2 linked regions of the Polyangium spumosum genome follow. The protein of the gene in region 2 interacts with the protein of the main gene of each other region in a pairwise test. Links are inferred from orthologs where the notes say so. Each region holds a gene or a part of one and is shown on either strand. Other genes may lie near its edges.

Region 1 (14,641 bases), on a different replicon or contig from region 2:
GCTCGGCGCGCTCGCTCCGCCGGGGCGCGAGGCCTGCGAGGCCGCCATCGCGGCGCTCGCCCTCGCCGGAGCGCCGCTCGTCGTGGGCAAGCTCGGCGCCGAGGGCGCCGTGGTGGCGGAAGGGTCCGGACGAACGTTTTTGCCTGCATGTCCCGCCGAGGTGCGGGATACGACGGGCGCCGGCGACGGGTTTGTTGCGGCATTTATCTATGCAATTCGCCGCGGCGCCTCGCCCGCCCATGCAGCCATGCTGGGCAACGCCGCGGGCGCGCTCGTCGTGAGCCGGCCCGGCGCGGCGGCCTCGCTGCCGGGGCGGGAGGAGCTCGCGCAGGCGCTCTCCGCGCAGGGCGCGTCCGAGCTCGCTTTTCAATTGTTCATGAAGGACACACCACACCTCGGGAGAGAGACATGACGCCTCCGTGGAAAGCGCGCCTCGACGCGCTCAAGCTCCAGGATCTCGGGGACCTCTTCGGCACGAAGAAGCCCGTCCTCGGGATGGTGCATTGCTGGCCGCTGCCCGGCGCGCCGGGATATTCGGGCTACGGGATGGACGTGATCCTCGAGAACGCGATCCGCGACGCCCGCGCGCTCGCGGAGGGCGGCGTGGACGGGCTCATCGTCGAGAACATGTGGGACATCCCTTTCCGCGCAGGGAGCCACGTCGCCCCCGAGAGCATCGCGGCGCACGCGGTCGTGGCGCGGGCCGTCGGGCAAACCGTGCCCTTGCCGCTCGGCATCAACCTGGTGCACAACGGCGGCGTCGCGCTGCTCGGCATCGCGATCGCCGCAGGCGCGAAGTTTGTCCGGGTATGCATGCTCGCGGGCGCGGGCGTCTGGGAGTCGGGCACGATCGACGAGGGGTGCGCGGCGGAGCTCTTGCGACGACGAAAGGATCTCGGCGCCGAGCACATCAAGCTCTTCGCCGACGTCGACAAGAAACATTCGGTGCGTTTCCCGGGGATCGATCTCGCGACGCACATCGAATGGACGCGCTTCTCGGGGGCCGACGCGCTCATCGTGTCGGGGAAAATGACGGGGGACGCGCCGGATCTCGCGAAGGTGCGGGAGGCCAAGGCGCTCGCCGGCGATTCGCCCGTGCTCATCGGCAGCGGCGCGACCGAGGAGAACGTCACCGCATTCCTCGGCGCGGCCGACGGGGTGATCGTGGGGTCGAGCATCAAAGAGGGCGGGCGCATCGAGGAGCCCGTCGACGTCGAGCGGGTGCGGAGGTTCGTCCGGGCCGCGCGGGCGGCGGGCTGACGAGCAAGCTCGAGCGAAGGGAACAGGCCCCGCGCGGCACGGGCTCTGCAGGCGAATCTCGCGGGCAAAAGCGCCCGGACGAGGGGGACGCGATGAGCAAGCCGGCAGGGTGCAAGCGGTGGTCGGTCGCGGAGGGGCATGTCGCGAAGCGGGCGGACGGCGCGGAGCCCGACGGCGCGAACGACGTGCTCTGGCTGCTCAATGCCTCCACGCACGAGGCGCACGTGGAGATCATGGTGTACTTCGAGCATCGCGCGCCAGCCGGGCCCTACCGCCTGACGCTCCTGCCCGAACGGAGCCGGCGCGTCCGCTGGCAGGACCTCGAGGGCCCGGAGCCCTTGCCGATCGGAACGGACTTCGCGAGCGTGATCGAGTCGGACGTGCCGATCGTCGTGCAATACACGCGCGTCGGCGCGGGCGGCGGGGGCGCGATGACGACGATCGCGCACTCCGAGCGCTGCGGCATGTGATCGGGGCGTCAGAACGGGGCGCAATTCGGATAGAGACGGTTCATCGAGGTGGCGCTGCATAACGCGATGATATCGGGCTGCGTGAGCCCGGTTTGTCGCGTGGCGCGCTCGTAACACTCGATCGGTGCCAGCGAGTCGGTGCAGCGGCAGAGCTCTATCGCCTGCACCGAGAGCACGAGCCCGGCCGTCGCCCGCTCGTAGCAGTCGATCGGCGCGTACGACATCGCGCCCAGGCACAGGCGATAGGCGTCGTGCTGCGTGAGCATCGTGCGGTCGAGCGCTTGCTCGTAGCAGCCGAGGGCGGGGTGAGGATCCTCGACCTGGACCGGCAAGAGCGCCACGTTCTGGAGACGGGCGCCCGCGGGTTCTCGTGAAACATCGGGCGCGTCGCGCTCGCAGGCGGCGAGCGAGGCGACGAGCGCAGCCCACAAAAAGGCTCTCCTCGTGCTCATGTCCGTCCACGCATGCAATGGTCGGGCGAGACCACGGGCGGAAGGCGCGCAGACGGGCCGATGCGAAGTCGGGTTCGCGCTTTCACCGGACGGAGCACGAAAAAGCGAGCGATAAAAGACGACGGGCCCTTGACACGATTGCCCTTCGTGCGCCATGTACGGCCTCGCTGCAAAGCCGGAAGATCGACATGAACTACAAAACGGCAGCGCAGTACACAAACGCTTGTTTTTGACGCTTCGATTACTTCGTTAACGAACGAGGCCGCGGATGGCGAGGCATGACGTTTCCGGGCTCCGCGACGCGGGCGCGGCGGGGCTGCGGATTGGTTTGTCGGAGGACGGGAGCGGGGCCATGGCCGCCGCCATGGAGGCGCTCGCCGCGCAGCGGGTCGACGATCGCGATTTCTGCGTGCGGATGCTGCCTCGCGTCTCGCGGACGTTCGCGCTCTCGATCCTGTCCTTGCCCGAGGCGCTCTCCGATTCGCTCTGCGCCGCCTATCTCCTGTGCAGGGTCGTCGACAGCATCGAGGACGCGAATCCGATCACGCCGGAGACGCGCGCCTCGCTCTTCGATGCGTTCGACGCGCTCATGCGGGGAGAGGGAGGATCGCTCCCCGAATTCGAGGCCCGATTCGCGGACACGTCCATCGGCATGGCCGAGGCCGATCGCGCCCTCTGCAAGGGCGCCGGCGCGGTGTTCCGCGTGTTCCGCGCCCTGCCCGCCGCCGATCAGGAGGCGATCCGGCCGTGGGTGCTCGAGATGAGCCGGGGGATGCGTGATTATGCGAGCCGCGCGGACGCCGAGGGCATGACGCGGATCGTCGACGTTCCCGATCTCGAGCGGTATTGTTATTTCGTGGCCGGCACGGTGGGCGAGCTGCTCACCTCGCTCTTCGAGCGCGCCGTGCCCGGGGCGAGCGAGGAGGTCGTCGCTGCGGCGCGGAGCCGCGCGACACGTTTCGGGCTCGGCCTGCAGATGGTCAACGTGCTGAAGGACGTCGCGGAGGACCTCGATCGCGGCGCGTGTTTCCTCCCGGAAGACGTGCTCGCCCGTCACGGGGTTCGTCGGGACGCACTGCTCTCGCCGGAGGCGCGTGAAGGTGGCCTCGCGGCGGTGTCCGAGGTGTGCGCGATCGCGCGGGGGCACCTCGACGCGGCCGTCGAATACACGTTTTGCTGGCCGGGCCGCGAGGGCGCCGAGGTGCGCGCGTTCTGCGCGGTCCCGCTGGCGCTGGCGATCGCCACGCTGCGCGAGGTGGAGCGGGGCGAGGACACGCTCGTCCGCGGGCGCGAGCCGAAGATCGATAAACGCCTCGTGGCCGAGGTGCTCGCCGGCGCGCGGCGCGCGGCCGAGAGTGACGCGGCGCTCACGGCCCTGTTCGCACGCGCGGCGGAGGCCAGGCCGAGCGCGCCCGCGGGGGGATCCGGCCGCGTGACCATGCCGCTGCTCCGCGCGCGGAGGCCGCCGGTGCCGCCCGAGCGGCGCGCGTCGATGACGGTGATCCGCGGCGGCGCGGACGCGAAGAAGTCGAGCGGCGATGCCTCGCGGAGCGAGGCGCGGGCCCGCGAGGGGCGCGTGCTCGTCACGGGCGGCGCGGGGCACCTCGGGCAGAACCTCGTGCGGCGCCTCGTCGCCGAGGGCAAGGAGGTCCGCGTGCTCGTACGAGGCGCGCGGGGCGCGGCGACGCTCGCAGGTTTGCCCGTGGAGGTGGTGACGTGCGACGTGCGCGACGCGGACGCGCTCGGCGCGGCGACGCGCGGGATCGCGGAAGTCTATCACGCGGCGGCCCTCGTGGCCGAAGGGGACGAGCGATCGTTTTTCGAGACGAACGTGCTCGGCACACGCGCGCTGCTCGGCGCGTGTCGCGAGGCAGGCGTGCGGCGGGTCGTGGTGACGAGCTCGCTCGACGCCGTGCGATATGAGGATTCACGCGGCGCGCCGATCGACGAGGCGACGCCGCTCGACCCGTTCTCCGCGCACTCGCCGCACGCGCGGACGAAGGCGCTCGCGGAGCACGAATGCTTGAAGGCCGTGGCGGACGGGCTCGACGTGGTCGTGGTCGCGCCGACGACGCTGGTCGGGCCCTTCGACGATCGTCCGAGCCTGATCGGCCGCGCGCTCGTGGATCACGCGAACGGCAGGCTCCGCGCCTTCGCGCGTGGCGCGCTCCTGCTCACGGCGACGCGCGACGCGGTGGAGGCCCACGTCGGCGCGATGCGGAGCGGGCGCAAAGGGCAGAAGTACGTGGTCGCGACCGAGCTCGTGTCGATGGACGATCTGCTCTCGTTCTTCGAGGAAGCGAGCGCGCGGCGGCGCCCGTCGTTCGCCGTGCCGGCCCGGATCGTGGAGGCGCCCTTCGCGCGGAGATTCGCGGCGGCGCGGGTGCTCGGGGGCGAACGTCCGCCGGGCGCGCCTTCGCCCGCGTCCTCGCCGCGGCGCGCGGACACCTCGAAAGCAGAGCGCGAGCTCGGCTTCGTGCCGACGTGCGTGCGGAGCGCGATCTACGACGCGTACGCCGATTTCTTCCGGCGGGCGCTCGTGCCCGAAGGCCCCGCGTCGCGCGGGGCGCACGTCCCGCGGACGTGAGCACGAATGGACGGGAGGCCTTGACGGCGCGTGGTTCGTCCGCGCGCCTTTGAAGGCCTCGCGAGTGATCGGGGGGGACCAGTTCTGCATGCCGCCGGCGGGCGCCGGGGCGACGGAGACGAACGAGGTCCTGCATGAATGGGAAGGCAGAGAGGATCGACTACGACATCGCCGTGATCGGCGCCGGTCCGGTCGGATGCGTGTCGGCGCTCGCGTTCGCAAGGCGAGGCGCACGGGTGCTCTTGCTCGAGTCGAACCCGCGCGCGGTCGAGAGGCTCGCCGGCGAGTGGTTGCACCCGCCCGCCGTGGACATCCTGCGCGGGCTCGGCGTGGATCTGCGGGCGAACACGACGTACGAGACGGGCCGCGGGTTCGTCCTGTACCCCGACGACGGCACGACGCCGATCGCGCTGCCTTATCGCGCCGGCAACGTCGGGCACGCCATCGAGCACGCGCGGCTCGTCGAGCGGCTGCGCGAGCACGCGAGCGGCGAGGGGCTCATCGATTACCAGCCAGGCTCCCGCGCGACGAACATCGTCGAGAAGGCGCTCTCGTACCAGCAGAAGGGCGGCGCCACGCGGACGATCCGCGCCGGGCTCGTCGTCGGCGCGAGCGGGCGGAGCGGCGTGGCGCACGCGGCGCTCTCGATCGACCGGAGCGCGGCGACGTACTCGCGTATGGCGGGCCTCCTGCTCGAAGGCGTACGGATGCCGCTCGAAGGGCACGGCCACGTCTTCCTCGGCGGCCCGGGGCCGGCGCTCGCGTATCGGATCGACGATCGGCGCGTGCGCCTCTGCCTCGACGTGCCCCTCTCGATGCGCGTGCAGCGCAGCAAGGCGGCGACGCTCTGGGACGCCTACGCGCACGTCCTGCCCGAGGCGCTGCGGCCGGCGTTCCGGCGCGCGCTCGAGGCGGGCGAGATCGCGTGGGCGACGAACCAGATCCGCCCGCGCGTCGATTACGGCCGCGAGGGGCTCGCGCTCGTGGGCGACGCGGTGGGCCACCACCACCCGCTCACGGCGCTCGGCATGACGCTCGGCTTCCAGGACGCGATCGCGCTCTCCGAGGCGAAGAGCTTCCGCGCCTACAGCCGCGGTCGCGCGATCGGGAGCCGCGCGCCGGAGATGCTCGCGGTCGCGCTCTACGAGGTCTTCGCCGACACGTCGGACGAGACGGCGGCGATCCGCAGCGGGATTTACGACCTCTGGCGCGAGCAACCCGCGGAGCGGATGCGCACGATGAGCTTCCTCTCGTGCGAGGACACGAACGCGCTCCATTTCGGCCGCTCGTTCCTCAAGGCGCTGCTCCGCGCGTCCTCCGCGATCGTGCGCGACGGCGTGGTCCGGCGGGATCCGCGGCACGCGGCGGGCGTGGCGGGTGAGCTCGGCATGCGCCTGCAATGGATGATGCGCGCGACGTTGCACCTCGCGCCGGCCGAGCCGACGCGTGATTTTCCGCGCTCGGCCGAGGATCGATACGGCGCGGCGCTGAAAGCCGCCGCGGGGCGGGCCGAGGTCCTCGAGCACCCCGCGGCCGAGCGCGCGACGCGGCTCGGGAAAACGCGGCTCGAGCCGAGGACGGCGCTCGCGCGGGGCGTCCGCGCGCTCGCGCGTGAGCAGGCCGAAGACGGGTCGTGGGAGGGCGAGGTCGTCTGGAACCCGATGCTCGCGGCGCAATACGTCCTCGCGTGCCACGTGATGGGCGAGCCGATCGATCCGGTGCGCCGCGAGCGGCTCCTCTTGCATTTCGCGCGGACGCGTTTGCCCGATGGAACGTGGGGCATGCACGAGCTCTCGCAGCCTTACCTGTTCGTCACGACGCTCGTGTACGTGGCGGCGCGCGTGCTCGGCGTACCGGCGGACGACGCGCTCGTGGCGAAGGGGCTCGTGTTCATTCGTGAACAGGGCGGAGCTTCGGCGATCCCGACCTGGGGCAAGCTGTGGCTCGCGCTGTGTGGTCTTTATGCCTGGGAGGGCGTGCCGAAGGTGCTGCCCGAGGCGTGGCTCTTGCCGCGATCGTGGGCGCTCCACCCGTCGAAGTATTATTGCCACACGCGGTACATCTACCTCGGCATGTCGCTGCTCGTCGCGGCGAAGCGGAGCGCGCCCGAGACGGCGCTCACGCGGGCGCTGCGCGACGAGCTGTACCCGCAGGGGTTTGGCGCGGTCGATTTCGCGGCGGCGCGAAGGCAGCGGCGCGCGGCGGAGCTCCACACGCCGCCGAGCCTCGCGCTCGAATTCGCGTATCAGGCCTTCGAGGTCGTCGATCGGGTGCGTTCGGCGAAATCGCGGACGGGCCTGCTCTCGGCGCTCCGCGAGGAGGTGCGCTTCGATCTGCGCACGAGCGGCCACACCGGATTGTCGCCGGTGAGCGGGCTGCTCGGGATCCTGGCGCTCTGGATGCACGACCCGCAGGACCCGGACGCGCGCATGGCGCTCGAGCGGTTCGAGGGCTGGATCTGGGAGGACGACACCGACGGCGCGCGGGTCGCCGGGGCGCGCAGCGCGACGTGGGATACGTCCTTCGCGGCGCAGGCGCTCGTGGCGGCGTCGAGGCACGTGGACGTGTCCGAGGCGCTCGCGCGGGCGGATCGATTCCTCGAAGACCAGCAGATCCGCGAGGCGAGCGAGGACGCGGCGGCGCACGACAGGCTCGATCCGCGCGGCGGGTATTGCTTCGCCGGGGTCTGGCACGGGTGGCCGGTGAGTGATTGCACGGCGGAGGCGATGCTCGCGCGGCTGGAATCACCTCACTCGAAGGCCTCGGCCGAGGACATGGCGGCGGCCGTGCGATTCGTGCTCCGGTGCCAGAACCCGGACGGCTCGTTCGGCAGCTACGAGGCGCGGCGCACGCGTTTGCCGCTCGAATGGCTGAACCCGGCGGAGATGTTCGGGGACTCGATGAGCGAGGACGCGTACGTCGAATGCACGGCCTCGTGTATCGCGGCGCTCGCGGCGTTCCAGGAGCATCACCCCGAGCTCTTGCGGAGCGAGGTAGATATCGCGATCCGGCGAGCCGCGGCGCGCCTGCGGGCCCTCCAGCGGGCGGACGGCTCGTTCCCGGCGGCGTGGGGCGTGTGTTTCATTTATGGCACGATGTTCGGCGTGCGGGGCCTGCTCGCGGCGGGCGCGCCGCCGCACGACCACGCCATTCGCAAGGCATGCGCGTGGATCAAGGCGCGACAGCAGCCGGACGGCGGCTGGGGTGAGCACCACGAGAGCGCGATCGTCGGGCAATACCGCGAAAACGCCCGGAGCCAGGTGATCCAGACGGCCTGGGCGATCACGGCGCTGCTCGAGGCGAAGGATCCGGACTGGGACGCGATCGATCGTGGAGCGCGTTTCCTCGCCTCCGCGCAACGCGACGACGGGACCTGGCCCGCCGAGGAGCCCGCCGGCATCTTCTTCCGCACGGCGCTGCTGCATTACACGCTGTACAAGAGCTACTTCCCGATCGCGTCGCTCGGCCTCTACGAGACCCGCAGGGCCGAACGTGAGGTCTGGGGTCGCGAGCGCGCGGCGGCGTTCGAGCCGGCGCTCGGCTGACGCCCCCCGTCTCCCCTCTCCCGCGGGCGGGAGAGGGGCCGGGGATGGGGGCTAGCCGTGCGCTTGCCCCATGATCTTGTGCAGCTCGTCGATCGAGAACCCGAACGCGCGCGCCAGCGCCTGCAGCGCGAGCCCTTCCTTCTGCCCCACGCCGCCGTCGAGCCACGCGACCGCCGACGCGACCAGCAACGTCGCGCGGCGCAGCTCCGGGTCCGGCAGGATCTCCGCGATAGCTCGGGCGCGGGCCTCGATCCCCTCGGAGGCGCGGCCTTGTGCTTCGTTCGCCATCGCGGCGAGCTGGTCCGCGTCGAACTTGTTCTCCGTGAGCGCCCCGACGCGCTCGACGACCCGCTCGGATTCGCTGCTCGTGTAACGCCCGTCGGCTGCCGCGACGAGGTAGGCGGCCTCCACGAGCGCGCCGATCTGGGCGCCCACGTGCGCCTCCTCGGCGGCGTCCCTCGCCTCGGCCTCGGCCTTCGCGGCGGCCTCGCGCTCGAGCATTTCCTTGTACGCGTTCGCCTGCGCGAGGGCCTCTTGCACCGCCGCGACGTTCCCCAGGCTCTGCAGCCGCTTCACTTCCGCCATGACGACCTCCCTTTCTTTCGCCGAGCGACCTTCGCACGCCAAAGGCGCCATTGTCCACGCCCTTCGCGATACGATACCCGCAAGAGCCCATGCCCACGCCTCGACCTCCGCTCTCCCCGTGGTTCGCCGCGCTCCTGCCCTTCGTGGCCTGTGATCCGGGCTCCGCGGCGCCGGAGCCCCTCGCCCGCGTCGCATCGCCGCTCGTCGCGACCGAGGAGGCCGATCTGCTCGCGCCCGACGGCGATCCGAGCGACTTCTTCGGCTCCTCCGTCGCGCTCTCGGGGGACACGGCGATCGTCGGCGCGCCCGACGAGGACACGAAAGGCACGGACGCGGGCGCGGCCTACGTGTTCGTTCGGACAAACGGATCCTGGCAAGAGCAGCAGAAGCTCGTGGCGAGCGACGGAGGGCCCGGCCAATGGTTCGGGCGCGCGGTGGCGATCGAGGGGGACGTGGCCGTCGTCGGCGCGCCGAGGGGCCAAGGCGCCGTGCCGGGCTCGGGCGCGGCCTACGTGTTCGTCCGGACGAACGGCACATGGGAGGAGCAGCAGAAGGTGTTCGGGGCCGACGGAGAGCCCGGCGACACGATGGGCCAGGCGGTCGCGCTCGCAGGCGGGGCGCTCGCCCTGGGCGCGCCGTCCGAGAACACGAAAGGCGCGGACGCGGGGGCGGTGTACGTATTCGTCGAGAATGGGGGCACGTTCACGCAGCAAAAGAAGCTCCTCTCGGCCGACGGGCAGGCGGGTGATCGCCTGGGGGCGTCGGTCGGTTTTTCCGGGCAGACCGTCCTCGCGGGCGCGCCGGGGGACGACGACGCGGGCACGGACGCGGGCGCGGCCTATGTGTTCGTCGGCGGGGGGGCGGTGTGGAGCCAGCAGAAGAAGTTTGTCGCGGCAGACGGGCAGGCGGGGGACATTTTCGGGACGGCGGTGGCGCTCGAGGGAGACGTGGCGGTCGTGGGCGCGCCGCTCGCGAATGCGGCTGGAGGCGACGCGGGGGCGGGATACGTCTTCACGCGCGCCGGGCTCACGTGGGCGAATGCGGGCAAGCTCGTGCCGGCGGCGCTCGGTGCGGACGACCGGCTGGGGACGAGCGTGGCGATCACCGAGGGTCGGGTGATCCTGGGCGCGCTGCTCGACGATACGAATGGCTCGAACGCGGGCGCGGCGTACGTCTTCACGGAGAGCGGCGCCGGGTGGTCCGAGGAGCTTTTGCTCGTGGCGGGCGACGGGACGGCGGGCGACGCCTTCGGGTTTTCGGTGGCCATCGACGGGGACACGGCCCTCGTGGGCGCCTACCTCGAGGACGACGCGGGGACAAACGCGGGAGCGGCCTATGTGTTCGTCCTGAAAAGCGAAGCGGGGGAGCCTTGTGACGTGGCCGCGTCGTGCGCGAGTGGTTTCTGCGTGGATGGCGTGTGTTGCGACAGCGCTTGTGATCTCGGCGCGTGTGACGCGTGCTCCGTGGCCGCGGGCGCGAGCGTGGATGGGGCGTGCGCCGTCCTCACGGGGAATCCGTGCGACGACGGGGACGCCTGCACGACGGGAGATACCTGCGCAGAGGGCGTGTGCACGAGCGGCCCGCCCAAGGATTGTGGTGGGGGCGCGTGCATGGACGGTCAATGCATGACGGAATCGGACGCGGGCGCAGATGCGGACGCGGGAGCGGATGCAGGCGCGGACGCGGGAGCCGGAGCCGACGAAGCCGTCCTCGTCACCGGCGGCGCTTGCCGGACGAGCGGCGGTGCCGACGGGCGCCCCGGCTGGTTTTTCCTGACGCTCCTCGCGGCCGCGCTCAGGCGGACGTCTCGCTCCGGTCGAGGATCGCCGCGAGCGACGTGAGCTGCTCCTTGATCTCGTCACGCGCGCGGCGGAATCGCGCCCGCATCTCCTCGGGATCGACGTCCGGGTCGTCGCTCGCCGGATCGTCGATCGGCAAGTAATAGTGCTGCTTGCCGCTCAGGGTCGCGGGACAAACCTCCTCGGCGCAGAGCCGGATCACCGTGTCCACGGAGTCGGGGTCGATCGTCCCCACGAATTTCGAGCTCTGTCCGCCGAGATCGACACCGATTTCCCGGCAGACCTGGATCGCCCACGGGCTCACGTGGGAGGGCTCGCTGCCCGCGCTCTGCACGCGGACGCCGTCGCCGAAGATCACCCGCCCGAGCCCCTCGGCCATCTGGCTACGCGCAGAGTTCTTCACGCACAAAAAGAGGACCGAGCGCATTCGTGGCCTTTGAAACGTCATTTTCCCCTCACCCGGCTGTCATCGGCCTCGCGCCGCGTGATCCCCTCCCGATCGAAGAGCTCGAGCAGCGGGATCGCCTGCCTCCGCCCGAGGCCCGAGAGCTCCTTGAAATCGGCGATCGACATGCGGCCCCGATGGTCGAGGTGCTCCTTCACCTTGGCGCGTAATACATCGATATCGGCACGGAAAAACCAGAGCTCGCCGGCGTGCGTCGCGTGCCCCTCGCGCACGAGCTTCGCCAGGATCGCCTTGACCTCCTTGGGAGAAGCGCCCGAGGCCTCCTTGACGCCGAACTCGGTCAAACCCTTGAGCTTCGCGCTCTCCAGCGCCGAGAGCGCCGCGCCGACCGCGCCGAGGGCGCCCGAGGCCGGCGCGGACGCGACGTGCGGGGCACGCACGACGTCACCCTCGACCACGATCGGCTCGCCCACGACGCTCCCGCTCTTCGAGGCGGCGAGCTTGATGATCTCGTCGGCCGCCTCGGCCCCCGCGCGTGCGGCGAGACGCGCCCGCAGGGTCTCGAGGACCATGCCTCGATCGAGCGGGTTCTTCTTCTGATGCGCGGCCACGAGCCCACGCGCCTCCACCGCGAGCTCGACGAGCGCAGCCCGCGGCATCCAGCCCATCCGCTTGATCCGCGCGAGCTCGCCCTTGTCGCCGAGCTTGTCCGCCGCGCGCTCGAGCTCGGCCGCAGGCAAGGAGAAGCGCGAGGGCAAGACGTCCCGCGGGAGCGGGCGCGGCGAGGATTCGAGGGCGAGCGCGCGCATCACCGCTTGCGGCTCGCGCGAGACGAAGAGGGCTTCGAGCACGGCGAGGCGCGCGGCGCGGCCACGCTTGCGGAGGACCCTGGGCGGGCGCGCGTCGAGGACCTCGCCGCCGCCGAGCACGGCGCCCGAAGGCCCGTCGACGTCCGAGCCTCGCAGGACGAAGCGATCGCCGCCCACGACCGCGAGCGCGTCGGCGAGGCGCAAGCGCGCGAGGCGGCGGCCGTCCTCGAGCTCCTCGCCGAGCAGGTCGAGCTTGCCCGAGGAGCGCGCCGTGCCGATGTACACGGAGACGCCCATCCCGCTGCGCACGGGGGCCGTGGCGCGGAGCGAGGCGTCGATGATGCGCGTGGGCACGACGCTGGGATCGTCGGTGACGAGATCCCCACGGTGCACGGACTCGAGCGGCAAACCCGCGAGGTTCAGGGCGAGGCGGGTCGGCGCCTCGGCGACGTCGACGCCGCGATCGTGGACGTGCAGGCCACGCGCGCTCGTCTTGTGGACCTCCCCCTCGGCGCTGCGCTCGCCCGCGCGGCCCGCGCCGACGACGAAGAGGGGCGCGCCGAGCGGGATCTTGCCCTCGACGAGCGTGCCCGTGACGACCGTGCCCGCGCCACGCACGGAGAAGACGCGGTCGACGCCGAGGCGGGCGCGTGGCGCGGCGGCGGGCGGCGGGAGCGTGATCAAGGCGCGCCGGACGGCGTCGCGCACCGCGTCGAGCCCCTCGCCCGTGCGCGCCGAGCAGAGCACGACCTCGGCCTGCATGCGGCCCGCGACGAGCTCCACGGCCTCGTCGCCGGCGAGGCGCGCGAGCTCCTCGCCCACGCGGTCCATCTTCGTCACGACCACGACGGCGCGGCGAATGCCGAGCAGCTCGCAGGCCGCGACGTGCTCGCGCGTCTGCGGCATGACGCCCTCGTCCGCGGCGACGACGAGCATCACGACCTCCATGCCGATCGCGCCGGCGATCATCGTGTGCACGAAGCGGCGGTGGCCGGGGACGTCGATGATGCTGACCTCCATGCCGTCCTCGAGCTTCCACGGCGCAAAGCCGAGCTCGATCGTGATGCCGCGGCGCTTCTCCTCGGGCAGGCGGTCGGTGTCGATGCCCGTCAGGGCGCGGACGAGGGTGGTCTTGCCGTGGTCGACGTGACCTGCGGTGCCGAGGACGAAGCGACGCACGGCGCGAGAGTAGCGTCACGGCAAGAACCCGGCTAGAAGGGCAGGTGGAAGCGCGCGGTCGGCTGGTGCCACCCCCGGTCTTCAAAATCGGCGCGGGGCAGTTCCGCTGTCCTGGGCAGGTTCGATTCCTGTGCGCTTCCGTCTTCTTTTCCGGCGCGCGGACGCTCAACCCTCGCCGGGATCCGTCTTGCCGTGGATGCCGTGCCGCTTGAGGTACGTGCGGACGTGGGCGCGCTCCATGCCGGCCCGGCGCGCGATCTCCGAGATGTTGCCCTTCGCCTCGTCGAAGAGCCCGGCGAAGTACTCGCGCTCGAACCGCGCGAGCACGTCGTGCTTGGCCTCCTGGAACGCCTTGCCCTTGAACGACCCGCCCGACGCGCTCGACACCGGGCCGCCGCTCGAGGGCGCGGGCCCCGCGACGTGTGGCTCGTGGATCTCCGTCAACGCGCCGAGGTGCGCCGCCACGTCGAGCTCCTCGCCCTCACCCCCGAGCGCGTACGCCACCGCGACGGCGTTCTTCAGCTCGCGCACGTTGCCCGGCCAGTCGTGGCGCATCAGCCGCTCCAGCGTCGAGTTCGACACCCGATCGAACGCGGCCTCGTCGCCGCCGAGATCCCGGAGCATGCGGCGCACGAGCACAGGGATGTCCTCGAGCCTCTGGCGCAGCGCCGGCAGCTCGACGCGCACCTGCGCCACGCGGAAGTAGAGGTCGCTCCGGAACGCGCCGGTGTTCACGGCCCGCACGAGATCCCGCCGCGTCGCCGCCAGCACGCGGACGTCGACCTCGCGATACGACGAGCCGCCCACGCTCTTGATGCGCCGCTCGGCCAGCGCGCGCAGGAGCTTCGGCTGCACCTCGATCGGCAGCTCGCCGAGCTCGTCGAGGAAGATCGTCCCGCCCTCGGCCTCCACGAACGGCGAGAGCCGCTTGTCGACCGCGCCGGTGAACGCGCCGCGCTCGTGGCCGAAGAGCGTCGCCTCCGCGAGGCTCGACGGGATCGAGCCGCAGTCGACCACCACGAACGGCTTCTTCGCCCGCGCGCTCGCCTGGTGGATCGCCTGCGCCACGACCTCCTTGCCCGTGCCCGTCTCGCCCGTGATCAGCACGGTGAGGTCCGTCGGCGCGACCTTCGAGAGCTTCTCGAAGATGCCGCGCATCCCGGCGCTCTGCGCGACGAGCGGGCCGAAGGCCGGGATCGCGGGCACGGTGATCCGCTCGGGCCGCGCCGGCTCGAACGAAAGCTCGGTCTCGCCGAGCCGGAGCTTGCAGGCCGCGAGCAGGTGGACCTCGCCGACGCGCACGCCGCCCGCGAACGTCCCGTTGCGGCTGCCGAGATCCCGCACGCGCACGCCCTGCTCGGTGGCCACGAGCTCGGCGTGCACCGCGCTGATCTTGGCGTCGTCGAGCACGATGCTGCACTGGGCGTTGCGGCCCACGATCACCGGCTCCGTGCCCACCTCCACCCAGCCCGCCTTGCCCGCCTTGATGCGGCCTCCGCGGACCTCGACCTTGTTTCGCGAAAGGACGGTCGCGTCGTTCACGGTCTCA
Region 2 (14,545 bases):
GACGCGCCGACCGATCGCGCGCTCTTCTCGGTCTCCCTGAAGATCCCGGCAGCGGAGCAGCTCATCGCCAATGGCAGGCTCGTGCTCGACATCGTGGACGGGCCGGACGCGCACGTCGTGAAATACGAGACGGCCTGGACGCTGCCGACCTATCAAATGGCGTTCGCCGTGAGCCAGTTCGAGGTGACCAAGGCGCAGACGAAGACGGGTCTGCCCGTCGAGGTCTGGTCTCGCCTCGGCCTGCCGGGCAGCCACGCCGAGATGGCGAAGGCGCTCGCGGGGATGATCGATCACCTGACGCCGCTCGTCGGCGCATATCCCTTCGAGCGATATGCCCTCGTGCTCCTGCCCGCGTTCCCCGTGGGCGGCATGGAGAACGCGAGCATCTCGTTCCAGCGCGAGACGAGCAGCACGGAGCCCGGGATCCACGGCGATTATTACCTCGCCGCGCACGAGCTCGCGCATCAATGGTTCGGCGACCTCGTCACGGTGGAGGCCTGGGACGACATCTGGATCAAGGAGGGAATGGCGAACCTGCTCGAATACGAGGTCGGGCGCGTGTTCACGGACGCGAGCGGGCAGGGGACGCTGCACGGCGACCATTTCCACGGGGAGGACGGCGTACCCATCCGCGACCCGAGGCTCGCGCCGGCCGACAAATACACGTCGGGCCCGTACAGCCGCGCGGCCTGGTTGCACACGCAGATCCGGAGCCTGCTCGGCGATGAGGCCTATTTCGAGTCGGTGCGCGGGATCCTGAAGAAACACAGGTTCGGCGCGGTCGGGACGGACGCGTTCGTGGGCGCATTCGCCGAGGCGCTCGGGCCGGAGGCGACGACGCGGGTGCGTCGCGCGATCGACGCGAAGGTGATGCCGCGGATCGAGCTCCGGGCGGCGCCGGACGCGGCGTTCGAGGTGGTCGTCGAGGACCCGGACGTCGCGCTCGTCGCGCCCCTGGTCGTGCGCTGGTACGGGGCGGATGGGTCGGCCGAGGAGGTGTCGCTCCGGCGCGGCGAGGTGGCGACGATCCCAACCGCGGCGACGGAGGTTTTGCTCGTCGTGGATCCCGACGACGTGCACCCGGAGCTCGAGGTCGCGGGGGAGGACACGCTCGTCGAGGCATGGACGCGGGCGCGGGCGCCGCTCTCGGCGGACGCGAGGGCCGTGTTCGCGGGGCTCGGCGGCGCCGCGCAGGTGAGCGGGCTCCGGGCCGCGGAGGCGTCGGGGGCCGCGATGGTCACGCCGGCGGAGGTCGAGGGGCTCGTGAGCGGGCTCCACGCGGACGGGGCGAAGGCGCTCGCCCTGCGGCTCGGCTGCGGGATCGCGGCGAGCGCCGAGGATCCCGCGGAGCAAGAGGCCTGGAAGGGCGTCCTTTCGCCGATGCTGGAGGTCGGTCCGCCGTCGTTCGGGCTCGGGTGGATCTCCGCGGGCGTCGGCGCGTGTAACGACGTCGCGCCGCCGGAGGAGCTCTTCGCCGCGGAGTGGCCAAAGCTCGAAGCGGGCCTGATGGGCGAGGAGATGGCGTTCACGCGGCTTTTGTACCTCGGAGCGTGGCAGCTCTCGGAGGATCACGAGCTCGCCACGTTCGGCGCGGTGGCCTCGAAGGCGACGTCGCTGCGGGCGCGGCGGATCGCGCTGGATCACCTGGCGCGGCGCGCGCCCGGCGTGACGAACCCGTCGTGGGTGGACTTTTACCTCGGGCTCTTGCGCGAGACGCGGACGTCGGAGACGTTGCCGTCGATGATGGGCGCGGCCTCGTGGGTGGTCTTCAACACGGGGATCGGGCGGGACGAGTTCATCACGGAGCTCGGCGAGATCCTGCACGAAGAAGCGACGCGGCCGGCGCACGCGCGGGCGGTCTGCATCGGCGTGCGGCTCCTCGGGGACGCCCCCGGGGCGAGGGACACGTTCCTCGCCGGCCTCGCCGACGCGCCGCTGTCGGAGGCCGCGCGAAAGCTCGTGAAAAATCCCGAGGCGTGTTTCTGATCAGAGCTCGATCCGCTCGCCCTCCCGCGCGCACGGGATGGGCGAGTGAGCCGGGTCGTGAAAATCCGGGTAATGAATGAGCCGCATGCGGCGCTTCACGGCGTCCGGGAGCCCCACGAGCGAGGCGAGCGGGGTGTGGACGCCGAGGTTCGTCTCGTGGAAAAAGAGGTCGGCACAGGCGAGCCAGTCGACGAGCGTGGGGTCGAAGGCCGTGTCGGCGCTGTAGCCGAACGACAGGCCGCCCGCGGAGAACCTGAGCGCCGCCGTGGGGATGTGGTGGATCGTCGGCCGCCATTCGAGGTCGAGATCGCCGATGGGGTTTTTCCCGGGTCCGAGCGGGACGACGTTCGCATAATCGTCGAGCGTGAGCGACGAGCGGGTCCCGTCGGCCGCCATGAGGGTATCCATGCCGCCCCGGAGCCGCGTCTCCCAGAGCCCCGCGAGCACATCCGGGCTCGCGTGGAGCGTGATCCGCTTGCCCGTGACGAAGCGCTGGAAGAAGAGGAGCTGCTCGAGCCCCCCCACGTGATCGCCGTGCAAATGCGTGATGATCACGCGATCGACGTCGGCGAGCCCCACGGGCGGGCCGCCACGCGCGCCGAGGTCGCCGAGCGCCCGCCCGAGCGCGGGAGGCGCGTCGACGAGGATACGCGTCGAGCCGGCCTCGACGAGGAAGCAGGCATTGAAATAACGCGTGGTGAAGGCGTCCCCCACGCCGACGACACGCACGACGAGCGAGCTCATGACGGCCTCCCGTCGTGCGGCGTCGATTCTGATTTTTTCGGGGTTCGGGGCGTAGGGCGCCTCGGGCGACCCGGAGCCCCGAGCGGTGAGGGGTGAGACATGGCCATGGCGCGCCCCGATGGTGCCCCATCCGGGCGAGCAGAGCCAGCGGCCTCCACCTCGGGCCACGCGAGGGGAGCGACGAGCGCCGCTCCCCCTGCATGTGAGCCGCGGTCAATGCGTGCCGCGCGCCTCACCACCCTTGCGCCCAATCTGAGCCATGTGGGCCCGATCGCTCGACACGGCCTCGCCGCCCTTGCGGCCGATCTGCGCCATGTGCTCGCGGTCCTGGCTCACGCGCTCGCCGCCCTTGCGGCCGATCTCGGCCATGTGCTTGCGGTTCTGGCTCACGACCTCGCCGCCCTTCTTGCCGGCCTGGCGCGCCTCGTCGGGCGTGAATTCGTGGGCCGTGCCCTTCTCGTGCGCGGCCTTGCCGCCCTTGCTCGCGATGGCGCGCTGCTTGTCGCGCTCCATGGCCGCGAAGCCGCGCTGCGAGGCAGGCTTGCGCTCGGTCGTCGGCGCGAGGTCGCTCGAGGAGACCGGCGCCTCCTCGTCTGCGGAACGAGCCTGAGACGCCTCCGCCTGCTTCATTTCCTCCGCCTCGCCGGTCCTCGCGGTCTCGTGCTGGTCCTTCTCGATCATTTGCCCCTCCATGTTGACACCCCGCTCGATGCTCCAGCCGGGCGCCGTGTTGCTTCGCGGATTGCTGTTGGGCCGCGCGAAATGACGTCAAGCCGCGCTCGGTAGCGCGTGTTCCCGTTGCAATGAGAAAGGGTCCTGGATCGAGCGCTGCCGTGCTCGCCAGCTCGAACCGAGGACACGCTCGAAGCGCCCCGACGAACGGCGGAGCTCGACCGTGGGTTTTTCTCGTAATCGGGCCGGACAGACGACTTCATCGGGTTTGGCAGAGCCTCCCTGCGCGCTCGGTCGCTCGCCCGCCTCCCGGCGAGCGGGCGATCTCTCGCAGCCTGGCTGGGTCTGTCCCGTCCTTACCCGAGCGGTCGCACGATGGCGCGCGGGCAAGGAGGTGCACACCCCTCCGGCGTATACGCTCGCCAATCAAAGAAGAGACCACGCGGCTTCGCCGCGATGGACGCTCCCCAATCAAGCGGACGCGACGGCAATCTTCGATGCACGAGCCCGCTCATCGGCTTGCGATACCGCGTACAGAGCGGTTGTCCCGCCACGCCCCGTCGCGCGGGGTTTTGCGCTGCAAACAGGCGCGATACGCCAAACCCGCCCCGCATTGCGCCGCTCGAGCCGGGTTTTTCGGCGATTCACGGTACGGTGATGGCCTTACCCAGACGAACGGCGTCGACGAAGGTCTGTGGGCCAGAGCGAGGGTGTGGAGAGCCGTGAGGTTTCATCGGACGTCGAAGGTTGTTCTTCGCGGACGCGCCCGCTCCGCCTTCGGCGCAAGGACGCCCGCGCTTCGCCCCGTGGACGCTCGCCCTCGGCGTGGTGCGTTGTCGCCCGAGCTGCGCCGATGTCGGGCAAGGGAGGAGCGCCCCCGCGCGTCAGCGAGGGGATGGGCCCGTGGCGACGCCAAACGCGCGCAGGACGCGGTCGACGGTGGAGCGGCTGAGCCCGGTGGCCCTGGCCAAGGTGCGTCGGGACCAGCCACGCGCGCCCGCGGGCGTGGGCTCGCGGGTCCGGCGGAGAAGCTCGTTGATGCTTGCGTCCGTGATGCGTCGAGGGGCGCCCCGGCGTGGTCGGTCCTCGAGGCCTTGAAGCCGGTCGCGGACGAACCGGTCGAGCCAGCGCATGACGACCCGACGGCCGACGCCGACGTGCGTCGCGACGTACGCGACGTCATGGCCCTCGGCTCGAGCGAGCACAATCTTCGCACGCAGCGCCTGCCTGTGTTCGTGCGTGTCCTTCTCGGTCGGGGCGCGGGCGCGCGCTTCGAGGACCAGGCGTTCGTCGGGGGTCATCTCCACCTTCGGGGTCGTTCGTCCCATCGAAGGTGAACATGTGCGCAGCCTGGCTGCGTTCTCAGTTTTTGTTCAGGCGACCAAGCGGAGCCGCGAGAGGCCGGCGGGCGAGGTCAGAAGGTGCCGCGCAGGCCGGCGCTGCCGATGCCGATCCAGGGCTCGACGCTCGCCTGGGCGGGCGGGGTCGGCTTGGGGGCCTTGGGCGCGGTCAAGAGGAGAACGACGCCCGCGGCGATGCCGACGCCGCCCACGACGAACCCGACGTTCGCGAGCGTGGACTGGGTGTCGATGCTGTTGCGGTAGTCCACGTACTTCTGGGGGTACTCGGGGACGTCTTTGCGCAGGTCTCGGCAAGGATCACCGGCGGCGGCTTGATCCCGGCAGAACGCCTTCATGTCCGACGTCGCCGTGAGGAAGCCGATGCCGGTGGCGATGCCGAGGACGCCGAAGGCGCCGCCGACGCCGAGGCTGACGTACCCGAGGATCCGTTGCGTGGAGCCCGGGGCCTTCTTCGGCGTGTCGCCGCCGGGAGGCGTGACGACGCCGCCTCCGAGCTCGGCGCCGGTCTTGGGCTTCAGCTCGAGCACGGCGCGGGCGGCTTCTTTCTCGTCGACCTTGAGGTCCAGGGCGGCCGAGGACGCCGGGGTGTCGGCCTCGACGCGGTGCACGCCGGGGTTCAGCGGGGTCTTCACGCCGATGAGCGCGCGCGGGAAGATCTTGCCGTCGAGCATGACCGTCGCGGCCTCCGCGCCGGCCCCCGTGACGGTGAGCTCGATCGTGGGGATACGCGGGGTGAGCGCCGCGAGCTCCTTCCCGGCCGTCTCCTGCGCGTCGCGGAACGCGTCGGGGGCCTTGTCGTCGAGCTGCAGGATCGTGATGGATCGGTACTTCTCCGCGGCCTCGACGAGCCGGCCGAGCTTCTCCAGCGTCCGCGCCGCGAGCAGCTTGACCGTCGGCGCGTTCACGAGCGCGTCGGCGCGTTCGAACTTGACGAGCGCGTCGGCGTATTTGCCTTGATCGTAGAGCGCGAAACCCTCATCAGCGAGCGCGCGGGCGGCGATACGCACCTGATCGTCGAGCGGCTGTGCCCCCACGGGCGAGGCGCAGAGCACTGCGCTCACGAGCAGCGAGCCGATCCACTTCGACAACCGCATCGTTTTCCTCACGCTCCTTGGATCCGTCCGCGAACGGGACCGCCCGCGTCCGTCATATCCCCCAGTCCGGCTTCTTCTTGGTCGTACCGGACTTTTTGTTCGTCGTCCCGCCCTTGTTGATCGGGTAACGCGTGGTCGCCGTCGGAGCCGCCGTCGCGCTGGGCGTCGGCGGGCTCTCCGTGGCCGCCGCGGTGGGCTCGCTCGTGGGCGGCGTGATCGGATCTGCCGAGGCCGTCGTCGGCGCGGCGACCGTCTCGCTCGGCGGCGGCGCGGCCGGGGAGGCCGTGGGCGGCGACGCCGAAGGGTCCGTCGCCTCCGTCGTCGTCGGCGGGCCACCCGTCGAGGTGAGCAACACGGCGACGGTCACGCCGCCGATGAGCACGGCCACGGCGGCGCCCGCGAGCACGGCGGGGCGCAGCTTCTTTTGCGCGGGCGCGGCCGGCGCCACGGCCGAGACGAGGCCGCGGTGGGTCATCGTCGTCGGATCCGGCGTGCTCGTCTTGGCGAACGCCGAGGGCTCGGGGCCGGGGCTCGACACGCGCGCCTGCGGCATGACGATGTTCGGCAGCGACGGGTTCGTCGTCTTGAAGTTCCAGATGCCCGACTGATCCGGGCAGAGGATCCAGCGCAGCGACTCGGCGAGCTCCTTCGCGGTCTGGAAACGCTCGTTCGGCTCGCGCGCGCAGGCCTTGGCGAACCACGCGTCGAAGCCCTCGGGGATGGGCGCGACCGCGGACGGCACGGGCAAGGGGCGCGCGCAGATCTGCACGATGAGGTCGCCGAGCGCCTCGCTGTCGAAGGGACGCTTGCCGGTCACGCACTCGTAGGCGATGACGCCGAGCGCCCAGAGATCGGCGCGTTGATCGATCGTCTTGTTCCCGAGCGCCTGCTCGGGGCTCATGTAGCAGGGCGTGCCGACGACCGATCCGGTGCGCGTGGCGACGCCGCCCTGGCTGCCGAGCACGCCGCCCTGGATCGACTTGGCGATGCCGAAGTCGAGGACCTTCGCGATTTCCTCGTCGTCGTTGCGGACGAGGAAGACGTTGCTCGGCTTGAGATCGCGGTGGACGATGCCGGCCTCGTGCGCCTTGCCGACGGCGCGCGCGATGTGCGTGATGATCGTCGTGGTCATCAGCGGCGGGAGCACCGGCATGCGCTCGAGGCGCTGCTCGAGCGTCTCGCCCTCGAGCAGCTCCATCGCAATGTACGGCAGTGCCCCGTCGTAGCCGTGATCCTGGACCTGCACGACGTGCGGCGTGCGCAGCGCGGCCGCGGCCTTCGCCTCGCGGAAGAAGCGCTGGACGATCTCGCTATTTTCGTTCGCGCCGCTCGCTCCGAGCAGCTCGACGTCGATCAGCTTGATGGCCACGGGCGCGCCGAGCGTCATGTGCTCCGCGCGCCACACCTCGCCCATCGCTCCCTTGCCGAGGAGGTCGATGAGGCGATATTTCCCGGCGATCACGGCTCCGGGGCCCAAGCTACTCATGCTCGTATCAGCTTACTCCAAGTCGTGCCGAGCTTGGAAGGATCGTGCGTGCGGGAAAAGTACGACGGGCCCGTGTGTGTTCACGCGCGCGACCCGCGGGTTCACGCGTCGTTCGGGCCCATCTGCGATCTTCTTCACTATCAGCCCGATTGCTTCGCGAAATCCTTCATGAAGTTCACGAGCACCTCGACCGACGCGAGCTCGACGGCGTTGTAGAGCGAGACCCGGATGCCGCCGGTGACGCGATGGCCGGCGAGGCCGACCATGCCCTGCTTGGCCGCCTCGGCGACGAACCGCTTCTCCAGATCCTCGGTGGGGAGCCGGAAGACGACGTTCATCACGCTGCGGCTCTCGCGCTCGACCGGTGCGCGGTAAAACCCCGAGAGCTCGTCGAGCGTGGTGTAGAGCAGGCCCGCCTTGGCCCGGTTTTTCCGCTCGACCTCCGCCAGACCGCCCTGCTCCTTGGCGATCGCGAGGACGTTGCGCACGAGGTAAATCGCGAACGTCGGAGGCGTGTTGTAGAGCGAGTTGTTCTCGGCGTGCGTCCGGTACTGGAAAATCTTGGGGATGTCCTTGCGGCCACGCTCGACGAGATCCTTGCGCGCGACGACGACCGTGACCCCCGAAGGGCCGATGTTCTTCTGCGCGCCGGCGTAAATCAGCGCGTACCGCCGGACGTCGATGGGGCGCCAGAGGAAGTCGCTCGACATGTCCGCGACGAGAGGGACAGCGCCGGTCTCGGGGACGTCGTGCCACTGCGTGCCGAAGAGCGTGTTGTTCGTCGTGATGTGCACGTAGGCCGCGTTCGCATCGAGCGAGAGCTCGCTCTGCTTCGGGATACGCGCGAAGCGCTTGCCCTCGGCCGTCGACGCGGCCACGCGGACCGCGCCGACCCGCCCCGCCTCCTCGTACGCCTTCTCGGACCAGCCCCCCGTGAGGACGTAATCGGCGCTCTTGTCGGCAGGCAGGAGGTTCAGCGGCACCATCGCGAACTGGTGGCTCGCCCCGCCCTGGAGGAAGAGCACGTGGTAGTCGTCGGGGATCGAGAGCAGCTCGCGCAGGAGCGAGAGGGCCTCGTTGTGCACGCCCTCGAACGCCTTGCCGCGGTGGCTGTGCTCGATGATCGACATGCCCGTGCCCTCGAAATCGAGCAGCTCGCGCTGAGCGCGCTCGAGCGCGGCGAGGGGGAGCGCGGCCGGTCCAGCGTTGAAGTTGTGCACGCGAGCCATCGTCGGGTCTCCTCTGCGAAGAGGCGCGCGAAAGGCGACGCGCCTCGTGGCGCGACCGTATAGCACGAGGGCACAGGTGGCGGAGCCGCGCGCGTGGTGCTCTACTCGAACCGGCCATGAAGAACGACGCGGCAGCCGGGACGACGCCGGGCGCGCGCGCGGACGGGCCCCGCGAGCCGCGCCTCTTCGCCGAGTACCCCGCCCTCGCGCGCAGCGTGCCCTGGCTGCCGCTGCTCGCGGGGCCCACGCCGGTCGAGCGCTGCAAGGCGATCACGAGCTACCTCGGGCGCGACGACGTCTGGATGAAGCGGGACGATCTCGCGTCGCCGCTCTTCGGCGGCAACAAGGTCCGGCGCTTCGAGCACATCCTGGCCGACGCGAAGGAGCGCGGCGCGCGCGAGATCCTCACGGTCGGAGGCCTCGCCTCGACGCAGGTGAGCGCGACGATCCTGTTCGGCCGTGCGCTTGGCTTCGAGGTAACGAGTGTGCTCTTCGATCAGCCCGTCACCTCGTTCACGCGCCGCTCGATCCTCCTGCAAGCGTCGGCCGGCGGGCGCTCGATCCACGGCGGCGGGTATACGCGGACGGCGATCCTCACGGCGCGGGAGCTCGCGCGGGCGCGGAAGGCGTACTTCGTGCCGCCCGGCGCGTCCGGGCCGATGGCGAACCTCGGCTACGTCGGCGCCGCGTTCGAACTCGCCGATCAGGTCGAGCGGGGCGAGATGCCGCGGCCGGACGTCATCGTCCTGCCCGCGGGCAGCGGCGGCACGGCGGCGGCGCTCTCGCTCGGGATGATGCTGCTCGGCTGGCCGACGACGGTGGTCGCCGCGCGGATCACCGAGCGCGTGGCCTGCAACCGCGTGACGCTCCGGCTGCTCGTCGAGGCCACGGCGCAGAAGCTCGCGCGTCACGCGGGATCACGCGTGCTCCGGCGAAACCTGCCGCCACCGCGCTTCGAGGTCGACCACGGCGTCGCGGGCCGCGGCTACGGGCACCCGACGCCCGAGGCGATCGAGGCGGCGCCCGAGGTGACGCGGTTGATCGGCGCGCCGGGCGAGATCACGTACAGCGGCAAGGCGCTCGTGGGCCTGCGCCGCGCGTGCGTGGCGTTTCCGGGCAAGACGATCCTCTTGTGGAACACGCTCTCGGCCACGTGGCCCGAGCCCTCGATCGGGCCGGAGGCGCTGCCTCCGGCCTTTCGACGGTTCTTCGAGGGGGACGTGCCGATCTAGGGCGCGAGAGGCGGCGGGTAGGGCGGGCCGAAGTTCTGCTCGGCGATGTCGTCGTAGGTCAAGAGCGGCGTCTTCGCGGCCTCGTCCGAGTAGAGCGGCTTGACCACGCAGCCACGCGTGCCGCACTGGTTGACCTCGCGGAAGGCCACGTCCGCGACCATCCAGAAGCGGTTGCCGCCGGGCAAGTTCTGGCCGTCGACCGGGGTGAACGTGATCGGCGACTCGGGATCGTAGTAGCCCTTCGGGCCGAGCTCGGCGGCGAGCGAGCCGTCGCAGTAGACCTTGATCGTCGGGTGCACGTCGTACATCTTCCCGTCGCTGCTGTAGTAGTGCACGCCGACCCGGAACCACTGGTTCTTCGGGGGGAAGTCGACGTTGATGTTCTCGGGCGCGCAGAAATCGGCGTCGTCCGGGTTCGTCTCGAGCGGGTCGCAGCCCCTGTTGTCGAGGTCGAGCCGCGGGTTGTGGCAGCCCTGGCCGAGCTGCTGCCATAGGATGCCCACGCCGCGCGGCGCGAAGTAGCAGGTGTTCTTCTCGAAGACCGGGTCGAGGTACCAGGCGACGGGATTCGGCGGCGTCGCGTTCGCGGGGAACCACTGCGGCGCGTTCAAAGAGGCGGGCGGATCGAAGTCGCTGAACACGCAGTTCGACCACGTACAAACTTGCGACTTGCCCAGGACGGCCCAGGGCTGCGTGTTGTTCGGCTCGTGCAGGTGCAGATCGAGGTCCACGCCGTCGTCGCCGAGGTCGTGCTCCCACTCGAGCTCGACGCGTAGGCCCGGCGCGCCGACGATGAGCGGATAGGTGCACATGCCCGTCCCGCCGCCGGGCAGGCCCTTCTTGTACGTCACGGTGTACTCGCCCGACTGCAGCGGCTTGAAGTCGTCCGAGCTCGCGCCGCCGACGGCAGGGCAGGGGCTCACGCCCTCGGGGCAAGTGACGGTCCAGGTCTCGGAGCCCGGCACCGCGTCGGCGCTGAAGTTCCCCGTGCCCTCCTTGAGGCCCACGTTGACGAAGGGCGCCGTCTGCATCGGGTGGCAGGCGTTCGTGTCGTTCAGGAAGCAACCCTCGGTCGCGTGTACGCCGCCTTTGCAGCTCGACCAGGACCCGTTCTCGCTGCACTTCATGGTGCCGTCGAAGCAGCCCGGCGTGCCGCGATAGGACGGATCCCCCTTGAAGCACGGATTCGCTTGGCCCGCGGCGCAGGGGCAAGCCTCGTCGACCTCGCCGTCGCAGTCGTCGTCGGTGCCGAGGTGGTCGGGGTCGCAGAGCTCCGTGGGCCCACATTTCGTGCCGCAAGGGTTGACCACGACGTCGGGCGGCGCATCGGCTCCGCCGTCGTCGGTGGGGATGAAGAGCCCACCTTCGCCGCCCATCCCGCTCGAGCTGGTCGGCGACTCGGTCGTGCCGCCGGAGCCGCCCTCGCCGCCGGAGCCGCCTTTGCCCGGTTCGAAGTTGTTGCCGGGGGACGTCGCCGAGCAGCCGGCGGCGATGGCCGCGCCAGCGGCGAAGCCCGCGAGCACGTAAACGAGCGGTTTCAAGGAGCGGCGACGGCGCATGGAAATCCTCCCGCCCCGGCTGGGGCGTGATGGCGGAACGAAAAGAAGGACACGTGAGGTAAGGGCGCGGCGAGCCGGTTTCCCGGGGCGCGCGCTGCGCTCGAGTGTAACGCGGCGCGAGACGTCGAGCCGCTATTTGGCGCGCAGGCTCTCGACGAACTTCTCGAACGCGGGCTTCGCGGCGGTGACCGTCTTCTCGGGGCCCGTCAGTTTGAAGAACGTCAACGCGCCCTCGGTCTCCACGATGGCGCCGAGCAGCGCCCATTTCGGCTTCGACGAGGCCGGCGCGGCGCCCGGCATGCCCATGCCGCCCGAGAACGTGCCGTGGATCTCCACGACGGTCACCGAGAGCTCACCGATCTTGCGATCTTGCCGGGACGTCGTGTCGTCCTTTCCACGCTCGAACTGGCCGGACCAGCGGTTGACGTTCTGATCGATCGTGCCGCCGGCCTGCATGACGCTCATCTCGGCGTCCTCGGTGTCCCCCTCGGCGCGCGGGATCTTGAAGGTCGCCATGCGCATCTTGCTCGGGTGATCGACCTTCTCCCAGCCCGCGGGGACGTCGTAGGCGACGTCCTTCGGGCCTTTGGGGCGCGAGGGCGCCGCGCCCGGGTTCGTGTTGCCTGCGGGAGGCGCGGCGGCGTGCGGGTTCTGTGGCGGCGCGTTGCTCGGGGGGGGCTCGGGCGTCTTTTCGCACGCGGTGAGGGCGACGATTGCGCCGAGCGTGAGCAGTGGAGCGAGGAGCCTTTGGCGCATGGTGGCTAGTAACCCTCCGTCTTGCAGATGATCTCGTTCATGATCTCGCGCGTCCCCCCGCCGATCGGGTAGAGCCGCGCATCGCGGTAGAGCCGCTCGACGAGCGTCTCGCGCATGTAGCCGTGGCCGCCGAAGATCTGCACGGCCTCGTCGCAGACGAACGAACACATGTCCGTCGCGGTGTTCTTCGCCATCGCGGCGAGGCCCGTGACCATGTCGCCGCGCAGATGACGCGCGACGACGTCGTTCATGAGCGCGCGCGCCGCCGCGATCCGCGTCGCCATGTCCGCGAGCTTGTGGCGCAGGACCTGGAAGCCCATGATCGGCTTGCCGAAGGCGCGGCGCTCGCGCGCATATCGCACGGCCTCGTCGTACGCGAGCGAGGCGATCGCCACGCAGTTGGCCACGAGCAGCAGGCGCTCGACGGCGAAGTTCGTCATGATCGGGATGAAGCCGGCGTTCTCCTCGCCGATGAGGTTCGCCCGCGGCACGCGGCAGCCGTCGAAGACGAGCTCCGCCGTGTCCGAGGCCCACCAGCCCATCTTCGCGAGCTTCTTCCCCACGGAAAAACCAGGCGTCCCACGCTCGATCACGAGCAACGAGACCCCGGCGTGCCCTTCACCGCCGGTGCGCACGGCCGTCGTCACGAGGTCCGCGCGGCAGCCCGAGGTGATGAACGTCTTCGCGCCCGTGACGACGTAGTGATCACCGTCCAGCACGGCGCGCGTCGAGAGCGAGGCGACGTCGCTGCCGCCGCCGGGCTCGGTGATCGCGAGCGCGGCGATCTTCTCGCCGGCGAGCACGGGCGGTAAATAACGCTTCTTTTGATCCTCGGTGCCGAAGTTCAGGATCGGCGGCAGCGCGATCGCGTGGCTGCCCAGGCCCACCGCCGTGCCCACGGACGTGCCGCCCGTGATGAACTCCTCGGTCGCGGCGATGATGTGCGAGAGATCCCCGCCGGATCCGCCGTACGCCTCGGGGTAACCGATGCCGAGCATGCCCGCGCGGCCGGCCTTCTCGTAGAGCTCGCGCGGGAACTCGTTCGCCTCCTCCCAGGCGTGGGCGAAGGGCGCGATCTCGCGGCGCGCGAAGCGACGAATCTCGTCCCGCAGCCGGGCGTGCTCGGGGGTCTCGTGGAGCGAAGGCAGGGATGTCACGGTGCGCGGTCCGTTCCGGGCGAAGAGCTCACGACGAGCGAGCTCGTGCCTGACGCATGCGGATGTCGCGGGGCGGAGGGCGTGGTGTCGGGCGAGGTTTTTTCAGGCTCCAGACCGGAGCCTCGTCAACCGCCTCAACCACCTCCGCCGGGCGCAGGGGCCGCCGCAGCGCCGGGCTGCCCGGCGGGCGCCGCCGGAGCGGGCGGGGGAGCCGCAGCCGCGACGGGCTCGGCTTTGATCGTGATCTCGTCGGGCCGCGTCAGCGACGAGCAGGCCGTCGCCGAGAGCGAGAGGATCACGACCGCGAAGGTCGTCATGAAGTGTCGGGAGAGCACGCGAGGAAGTTACCACCCGACGGGCCTCGGGATCCATCCCCTGCCGCGCCGCGCCCCGCTCGTGCTACCAAGGGAAGCGCATGGATCCCGCGTTTCGCCGCTCCTTCAACGCCGCCTTCGGACCCGACACGTATGCGGACTACCTCGCGCGCCTCGAGCGCCGGGTAGGCTCGAAAATCCCCTTCCGCGTGGCCGAGACGCCGCTCTTCTTGCCCGAGGGGCTCCGGAGCTACCTGGCGAAATCCGCCACCGAGATCGTGCAGCAGATCTCGCGGCCGCAGGTGATCGAGACGATGAAGCGCGCGATCCCCGCGCACCTCGACGCGCCGGGGATGGACCACCTGCCGAACTGCGTGCAGGTGGACTTCGCGATCGTGCGCGGGCCGAGCGGAGAGCTCGAGGGTCGCGTGGTCGAGCTGCAGGCGTTCCCTTCGCTCTACGCGCTGATGGTGCTGCAGAGCGAGGTCGTGGCCGACGTGATGCGCGTGATGCCGGGGCTCGATCGCAAGTGGTCGATCTTCTTCGGCGGCCTCGATCGCGACGGCTTCGTGGCGCGCCTGCGCAAGGCCGTGGTCGCGAGCGAGGATCCGGCGAACGTCGTCCTGCTCGACATCGACCCGCCGAACCAGAAGACCTACCCCGACTTCCTCGCGACGAAGGAGCTCATCGGCGTCGACTCGGTCTGCCCGACGACGCTCGTGCGCGAGGGGCGCAGGCTCTTCCGCAAGGTGAACGGCAAGCTCATGCAGGTGCGCCGCATCTACAACCGCGTGGTCTTCGACGAGCTCGAGGCGCGCAAGATCGAGCTGCCTTTCCGCTACACCGACGACCTCGACATCACCTGGTGCTCGCACCCGAACTGGTACTGGACGTGGTCGAAGTACACGCTGCCGTACATCGATCACCCGGCCGTGCCCCGCGCCCGCTACCTCTC

The links.
Region 1: the proteins of serC (region 2) and selB interact in binary tests that used the Escherichia coli proteins (3 or more experiments, as listed by UniProt). The link is inferred for Polyangium spumosum from one-to-one orthologs.

The regions. Positions count from the first base shown.
Region 1 is NZ_WJIE01000002.1:77,943-92,583, forward strand. The notes cover bases 10,618-13,525. They hold selB (selenocysteine-specific translation elongation factor), read right to left. Parts: upstream 13,093-13,525; coding sequence 11,143-13,092; downstream 10,618-11,142. Other genes in these bases: GF068_RS06510 (FG-GAP repeat protein), read left to right, coding at 10,618-10,740; GF068_RS06515 (arsenate reductase ArsC), read right to left, coding at 10,694-11,125; GF068_RS06530 (sigma 54-interacting transcriptional regulator), read right to left, coding at 13,258-13,525. Outside these bases: GF068_RS06475 (carbohydrate kinase family protein), read left to right, coding at 1-412; GF068_RS06480 (BtpA family protein), read left to right, coding at 409-1,260; GF068_RS06485 (sensory rhodopsin transducer), read left to right, coding at 1,353-1,730; GF068_RS06490 (hypothetical protein), read right to left, coding at 1,739-2,182; GF068_RS06495 (squalene/phytoene synthase family protein), read left to right, coding at 2,451-4,769; GF068_RS06500 (FAD-dependent monooxygenase), read left to right, coding at 4,904-8,314; GF068_RS06505 (tellurite resistance TerB family protein), read right to left, coding at 8,366-8,899; more of GF068_RS06510, read left to right, coding at 8,989-10,617; more of GF068_RS06530, read right to left, coding at 13,526-14,634. UniProt on the Escherichia coli protein: Translation factor necessary for the incorporation of selenocysteine into proteins. It probably replaces EF-Tu for the insertion of selenocysteine directed by the UGA codon. SelB binds GTP and GDP.
Region 2 is NZ_WJIE01000010.1:100,822-115,366, forward strand. The notes cover bases 6,529-9,340. They hold serC (3-phosphoserine/phosphohydroxythreonine transaminase), read right to left. Parts: upstream 8,573-9,340; coding sequence 7,484-8,572; downstream 6,529-7,483. Other genes in these bases: GF068_RS29835 (serine/threonine-protein kinase), read right to left, coding at 6,529-7,343; GF068_RS29845 (1-aminocyclopropane-1-carboxylate deaminase/D-cysteine desulfhydrase), read left to right, coding at 8,689-9,340. In the rest of the region: GF068_RS29810 (M1 family metallopeptidase), read left to right, coding at 1-1,986; GF068_RS29815 (MBL fold metallo-hydrolase), read right to left, coding at 1,987-2,730; GF068_RS45500 (KGG domain-containing protein), read right to left, coding at 2,944-3,411; GF068_RS29825 (helix-turn-helix domain-containing protein), read right to left, coding at 4,287-4,730; GF068_RS29830 (tetratricopeptide repeat protein), read right to left, coding at 4,817-5,857; more of GF068_RS29835, read right to left, coding at 5,910-6,528; more of GF068_RS29845, read left to right, coding at 9,341-9,804; GF068_RS29850 (hypothetical protein), read right to left, coding at 9,801-11,363; GF068_RS29855 (hypothetical protein), read right to left, coding at 11,496-12,119; GF068_RS29860 (acyl-CoA dehydrogenase family protein), read right to left, coding at 12,125-13,267; GF068_RS29865 (hypothetical protein), read right to left, coding at 13,411-13,611; GF068_RS29870 (hypothetical protein), read left to right, coding at 13,692-14,545. UniProt on the Escherichia coli protein: Catalyzes the reversible conversion of 3-phosphohydroxypyruvate to phosphoserine and of 3-hydroxy-2-oxo-4-phosphonooxybutanoate to phosphohydroxythreonine. Is involved in both pyridoxine and serine biosynthesis.